Regions from separate parts of the [Micrococcus luteus] ATCC 49442 genome, predicted to be linked through region 1. Evidence: predicted binding sites of a transcription regulator. Region 1 holds the regulator's gene; the other holds the start of a gene.
What was found. Region 1 encodes HspR, which represses chaperone genes until heat shock. Its sites were predicted from a motif close to AAGTTGAGTCNNNNNGACTCAACTT; they were not measured.
Positions count from the first base shown of each region.

Region 2: GUV69_RS06015 (ATP-dependent Clp protease ATP-binding subunit) is a predicted target of HspR. The motif match lies at 1,357-1,381, and genes of this name have one in related genera.

Region 1 is NZ_JAAAXP010000001.1:3,607,803-3,611,212, reverse strand. Features, by position in the region: gene urtA (urea ABC transporter substrate-binding protein) at 1-1,163, opposite strand, end outside; gene GUV69_RS16430 (hypothetical protein) at 1,448-1,897, opposite strand; gene GUV69_RS16425 (heat shock protein transcriptional repressor HspR) at 1,954-2,379, opposite strand; gene GUV69_RS16420 (DnaJ C-terminal domain-containing protein) at 2,395-3,366, opposite strand.
Region 2 is NZ_JAAAXP010000001.1:1,316,842-1,320,251, reverse strand. Features, by position in the region: gene GUV69_RS06015 (ATP-dependent Clp protease ATP-binding subunit) at 1-1,343, opposite strand, end outside; gene GUV69_RS06010 (low temperature requirement protein A) at 1,758-2,897, opposite strand; gene GUV69_RS06005 (transketolase-like TK C-terminal-containing protein) at 3,099-3,410, opposite strand, start outside.

The DNA.
Region 1 (3,410 bases):
ATCTTGCCGATGCGGGGGGTTTTGGTGATGTGGTTGTTTTCCCCGTTGACCGTGACCAGGCCTTCAGGGGCTTCGAAGATCACCCCGTCCGCGGCGGCCTGCACCTTGTCCACGTCGAATGAGGCGGCTTTCTCCACCATCGCTTTCCACAGGTACAGCGACGTGTAGGCAGCTTCCATGGGGTCGCTGGTGACGCGCTCGGCGCCGAACTTGGCCTTGAACGCGGCGACGAACTTCTTGTTGGCGGGCGTGTCCAGGGTCTGGTAGTAATCCCAGGCAGTCAGTTGGCCCTGCACGTTATCCAGGCCGACGCCGGGAACTTCCTCTTCGGCGATGGAAACCGAGACGACGGGCATGCTGTCCGCCGTCAGGCCGACGCTCTTGTACTGGCGGAAGAAGGCCACGTTGCTGTCGCCGTTGAGGGTGTTGAAGACTGCATCGGCTTTGGAGTCCCGGACCTTGTTGACGATGGTGGAGAATTCCGTTGAGCCCAGCGGGGCGTACTCTTCGCCGAGGATTTCGATGCCCTTGGCCGCGGCGTAGGCCTGGATGATCTTGTTGGCTGTCCGCGGGAAGACGTAGTCGCTGCCCACCAGAAAGAGGGACTTGGTACCCTGCTCGGCCAGGTAGTCCAGCGCGGGAATGATCTGCTGGTTGGTGGTGGCACCGGTGTAGAAGATGTTCTTCGAGGACTCCAGGCCCTCGTACTGCACGGGGTAGAAGAGCAGTGCGTCGTTGGCCTCAAACACCGGGAGCATCGCCTTGCGGCTTGAGGAGGTCCAGCCGCCGAACACCGCGGCGGTACAGTCCTGCTGGATCAGTTTCCCGGCACGCTCCGCGAACTTGGTCGGTTCGCTGGCGCCGTCCTCACTGATGACTTCGAGCTGTTTGCCCAAAACGCCGCCGGAAGCATTGATCTCTTCGGCGGCAAGGGACAGGGAGTCGAAGACCGTGCTCTCACTGATGGCCATGGTGCCGGACAGCGAGTTGATGAACCCCACCTTGATGCTGCTGCCGGAGGTGTTGACACAGGACGTGCCGCTGCTGGCGGTAGAGCCTGCCGACGCCGGGTCCGCAATCTGGCTGCCGCAGCCTGCCAGGACCGTGGCCATGGCGGCCGCCGCCAGGGGAAGGAACGCGCGTTTGGTGACCGAAACCCTCATGTGTACCTGCTTCTCACTCCGCCGCTGCACTGGTCAGCGGCTCGCCTCCGGGGTTTTGAGAAGTAACCCCTTGCGTTGAATGTAGGAGCGAATTGTTTCAGCGGGCTGCCTGGTTGGTTTCGAGGCCGTTTCGGGTTGGGCCCGCGGCCCCGGCGGAGGTCCGGGCTTACCGCAAACGTGTGGAATAAACAGCGTGCAGGGACGGCCGGAAAGTTAAACCTGCGGGAAATATTCCGCACCGTAACTTTGGCCGCACCGCCGGACACACTGCGGGTCGGAGCACGTTAGCCTGCCGCCGGCGCCACCCTTGTACCGGAACTGAACTGGTGGCGGGCCCAACGGGCGAGTCTTTTGCCCTTGCCCTTCCACCAGCTGTCTTCGTCCTTGTCATGATGCAGGCGGAAGATGATCGCCACCATCACAAACATGGACATACATACGTCGGTCCAGGACCAGGACAGTGCGTCGATCAGCACGCTCATGCCGGTGGCGATGATGGACGGGATGGCAAGAGTCCGGAAAACCGTGCTCGCCAGGTAACGCCGGTGCGATCTCGGCACCGACAGCGCGCGCACCATGTCAGAACACGCGCAGATCACCACCACGGTCTGGCCGATGGCCAGCAGGATCAGCCCGACACCGGAACCTGCAAAATTAACGACAGAAGAACCAAACACGTTAAACCCCCCAGAGGCTTGAACGAACCTGTGCTGTGAGACCAGCAATAGTTCCATTCAAGGCATTTCGGGCGGACCCGTCACGAGTAGTGAGTACTCTATTTTTCCGGTGCCTAGGTTCCCAGGGCCCTGGGGCGCCAGACGACAACGGCCTGGGACCGTGCGCGGGGCCGCTGTCCACGGGCAAGGCTCACCACATCTCCCGCTGCACCGGCGGCGAAGATCCTGGAGTCCAGGGGATCACGACGGCGGGCAATCTCCTCGGTGAGCTCGCTCACCCTGCGCTGGAGTGCGGCCACCTGGTTCTCGAGCTCAAGGATGCGTTTGATGCCCTCAAGCGAGACGCCCTCGTGGGAGAGCCGCTGGACCTGGCGCAGCATGTTCACGTCGCGCTGCGAGTAGCGGCGGGACTTCCCCGGTGCCCGGCTGGGCGAGACAATGCCCAGCCGGTCGTACTGCCGGAGTGTCTGCGGATGCATGTCCGCCAGTTCAGCCGCCACCGAGATCACGAAGATCGGCTGGTCAGCACTGATGTCCACGGTCTGCTCCGCTGCTTAGAGCCGGGCCTTGGCGGCCAGGCCCTGTCGAACATCGGCGTCGGCGGTGGCTTCGGCAAACGCCTTGACGGCCGCCTCGGCCTCTTTGTTCAGGTTCTTGGGAACCGCGACGTCGATGGTCACCAGGAGATCGCCGGTCGCTTTGCTGGTCTTTACACCGCGGCCCTTGACCCGGAGCGTGCGGCCCGACGGAGTGCCGGCCGGAACGCGGACCTTAACCTTTTCGCCGTCGATGGTGGGCACCTCAATGTCCGCGCCCAAAGCAGCTTCCGGGAAGGTGACCGGGACGTGGATGCGGAGGTTGTCGCCGTCGCGCGTGTAAAAATCGTGGGGCTTGACGGACACGGAAACGACCAGGTCGCCGTTGCCGGCCGGGGACGGCTGGCCCTTGCCGCGGACGCGTACTTTCTGGCCGTCCTTGATGCCTGCGGGAACCCGGACGTCGATGACTTCGCCGCTGGGTTCGCGCAAACCGATGGTGGTGCCGCGGATCGACCCCGCGAAGGAGATGCTGGTGGTCGCTGTGCGGTCTGCGCCCTTCTGCGGTCCGCGCTGGAAGCCGGTCTGGCCGCCGAAGCCGCCGCCGAACAGGTCGGCGAACTCGGGCGGAATGCCGCCGGCTGTGCTGAACCCGCCCGAGTGACGGCCGGCGTTGCCGGTAAACAGGCCGCCGAACATGTCCTCGAAACCGCCGTTGCCGCCTGCGGCTCCGCCCGGCGCGAACCTGGCCCCGCCGCCCATGGCACGGATGGCGTCGTACTGCTGGCGCTCGTCCGGATCAGAGAGCACCGAATAGGCCTCGGAGATGTCCTTGAACTTCTTCTCCGACGCAGCGTTCCCGGCGTTGGTGTCCGGGTGGTGCTGGCGGGCAAGTTTCCGGTACGCCTTCTTGATGTCGGCGTCGGAAGCGTCCTTGGCGATACCAAGGATCGCGTAAAAGTCCTTGTCCACCCAATCCTGGCTAGCCAATGGCGTTTCCTTTCAGAAGTCTTGCAACTGACAGCTCTCCGCGG
Region 2 (3,410 bases), 2.3 Mb from region 1:
AGCTTGAGGCTCAGCCGCGCACCTGCCTGGTCGATGAGGTCGATGGCCTTGTCGGGCAGGAAACGGTCCGTCACGTAGCGTGCGGAGAGTTCGACGGCGGCGCGGATCGCCTCGGGGGTGTAGCGGACGCCGTGGTGTTCCTCGTACCGTCCGCGCAGGCCGTCGAGGATCTGTACGGCGTCCTCGACGCTCGGCTCGCCGACCTGTACGGGCTGGAAGCGGCGTTCCAGTGCCGCGTCCTTCTCCACCTTGCGGTATTCGTTCAGGGTGGTGGCGCCGACGAGATGAAGTTCACCACGGGCCAGTCGCGGCTTCAGGATGTTTCCTGCGTCCATGCCGCCTTCGCCCCCGCCGCCGGCTCCGACGACCGTGTGAAGCTCGTCGATGAACAGGATGATTTCCCCGGCGTGCGAACCGACCTCGTCCATCGCCTTGGTCAGGCGCTCCTCGAAGTCACCGCGGTACCGCGTTCCGGCCAACATGGCCGGCAGATCCAGGGCAATGACGCGCTTACCGCGGAGCTGTTCGGGCACGGCGCCTGCGATGATCGCCTGGGCCAGCCCTTCGATGATCGCGGTCTTGCCCACGCCGGCTTCCCCGACCAGGACAGGGTTGTTCTTGGTGCGCCGGGCCAGGACCTCGATGGTCTGCTCGATCTCGGCGCTCCGGCCGATCACCGGGTCCAGGCCGCCTTCGCGGGCACGTGCCGTAAGGTCGCTGCCGTAGGTGTCCAGGGTCGGGGTGTCAGACCCGGCGGCAGCTTCCTGCGACTGTCCGGTCTCCGCGCCGCTTGGCGTGGTCCCACGCCGAGCGGACCGCCCGCGCGGACCGGACTGCAGGGACTCCGGCGTCACCCCGGCCGCGGCGAGCACCTGCCCGGCCGGGGCCTCCTGGTTGACGACGAGCGCGAAGAAGACGTGTTCGGGATCGATGTAGGTTGAGCCGAATGCCCGGGCAACCTGATAGGCGTCGAGTAGGGCTCGCTGGGCCGACGGCGTCAGGGCCGGCGTCGTTTCCGCCCTGGCGGTTGCCTGCTCCGGGAGACGCTCCTCGGCCGCCGTGGCGACGGCAGCAGGTTCCGCGCCTGCGTGGCGGATGTAGTCGGCGGCCGGTTCCCGCTCGACCATGACACGCAGGATGTGCAGCGCGTCGACATGGATGTGACCGTGCTGCGCAGCGAACTGTGCGGCACGTGCGAGCACGTCATGGGTGCGCCGGCTCAGCAGCCGGGTGATGTCCATCGGGTGCCCGGGGCCGGCCGCGCGCTGGCCCTGCAGGTATCGGGCAAGGAATTCGTCGAACGAGCCGTGGCCGGACTCGGCCGGTCCAAGAAATGCAGCCATGAAACCTCCGTAAGAGTTGAGTGTACTTGACTCAACGTTGGGAAAACGGATTTATTCCCGGATGCAGCAGTGGGCAGGGTACGGACCCGGGGGATCGGGCCATCGATTCGGTCGGCACCGCCCAAGGACTTCCCGGAGCCGGTTCTCGTCATTATGTTCGCAGTCCACCGAGCTGCCGGGTCATAGGGCGGCAGGTGTCGGAATCCACGTTACGAACGGCGCGTCGTCGTGCCTGTATCAGCGATCAACTGCCGCCGGATCGGTCCCGGTGACAACATCCCTCAGCCTGCAACAGGACACGGGCTGCGAAAGGTGTAACGGTGCACCGCGGGACAGCGGGGGAGAGGACTGGCAGAAGATTCCTTAGGCTGTCAAAGCCGGCCCAGGATATATTCCCTGGCATCCAATAGGCCGTCAGTGGTCTGCCTGTTGCGTTCGGCGGCGGTTCACGGTGTCGAAAACTGCTACGCCTAGGAGGGGAAGAACGGCCCCCACAGCGGCAGCGAAGGCCGGGAGGCGAAAGCTCAAGGTTGCCAGGACCGCCAGGGCCGCGATGCCGGCGAGATCGGATGGTCCGCGGTGGCCCAGTACGCGACGAACAAAAAAGCCCCGGGCGGCAAGAAAAAGAGCCGGCCCGCCATAAAGAAACAGAACGATGGCCAGATCAGGGCGCGCGCCCGGATCGGTGATCACGAGTTGATCACCAACCGCCACCAGGATCAGGCCCGCGAGTAACACCACCAACGTGTTGCCCGCCAATATACCCGGCCGGAACCGATCATCAACAGAAGCAAGCTTTTCCAAAATCTCCTGCTCAAGGCCATGGAAGTAGCACCACCAGATCGCGACGCTTCCAACAAAACTTACGGTCCCGGTTAGAAGTATCAAGGGATCCTCCATATTGCCTGCTATCGCCAGGCCGGTTGAGAGGATCGTCTCGCCGAGGGCGATCAGGTAAAACAACCCGAACCGCTCAAAGATCCTCTCCCCCGGGAGCGGGACACGGCTTCCTTCGGTCTTCCGGCCCGGCAACCGATGCGCCAGCATGTGGCCGGCCAGATCAATCGCGGCAGCGACACCCCAGAACATCAAGCGGCGTTCGGGACCGAAGAAGACGCCGGCAATCCAAAAAGGCGCGCTCATGCACCCCCAGATCAGAGTGCGCACGAAATGGTTGTGGGTGGTGCGGTCAAGTCCGACCGTGAGCATCCACGCACCGCGGCCAAGCTGAACCAGGAGATAGCTCGCAGCAAAGAGCCAGCCGAAGGCGCCAAACGCTGAGCCGATTGAGGCGTTCATGAACAGTGTGACAAGCATGACGATCAGCAGCATCCACTGCACCTGAAGCCGCGAAGTGTCCAGCAACGTCGCCGACCAGGTCGTGTACACCCACACCTTATAGACCGCAAGAAGAAGCACAAATGTCTCACCGGCGCCCACCCACGAAGGGTGCTCCAGCAAATGATGGGACAGCTGAGATAGCGCGAAGACAAAGACCAGATCGAAGAACAGCTCAAGGCGCGTTACACGGTCCCCGGAAGTCGCAGAACGCATCAGCGACCTGGCACGGTGCATCAGTAGCCTCCACTTGCTGGGAGCGGACGGACGCCCCCTGTTGTCGAAAAGACTGACAACGGTCAGCGGAGAAGTCAAGGGCGCCAACTCGCGGCGATCCGCTGACTCGACGTGGACGTTGCCCCGCTTCCTGTCCCGCCAGACGACTGTCTCCCGCCCCGGTACCGGTAGGCGTCGATGTTAGCGAACGAGGTTCAGCGCCGCGTTGACGATGGACGCTTCGTCGATGCCGTGGATCCGGTAGGCGTCCTGGAGATCAGAGGACTGGCCGAAGTCCTTTACTCCCAGGGAGACTGTGCGGTCGCCTCGGGCACCGGCCAAGAAGGACAAGGTGTGGGGGTGTCCGTCCTGGACGGTGACGAGGGGCGCGGGGGCGTGTCGTGGAAGTAGTGCGTCGATGATGTCGGGCCCGCTGATGTCCGTGGCGGCGTTCAGTGAGTTGCGCCGCTGGAGGGATTCGAAGACCAGGTCCGGGCTGGTGAGGCAGACGAC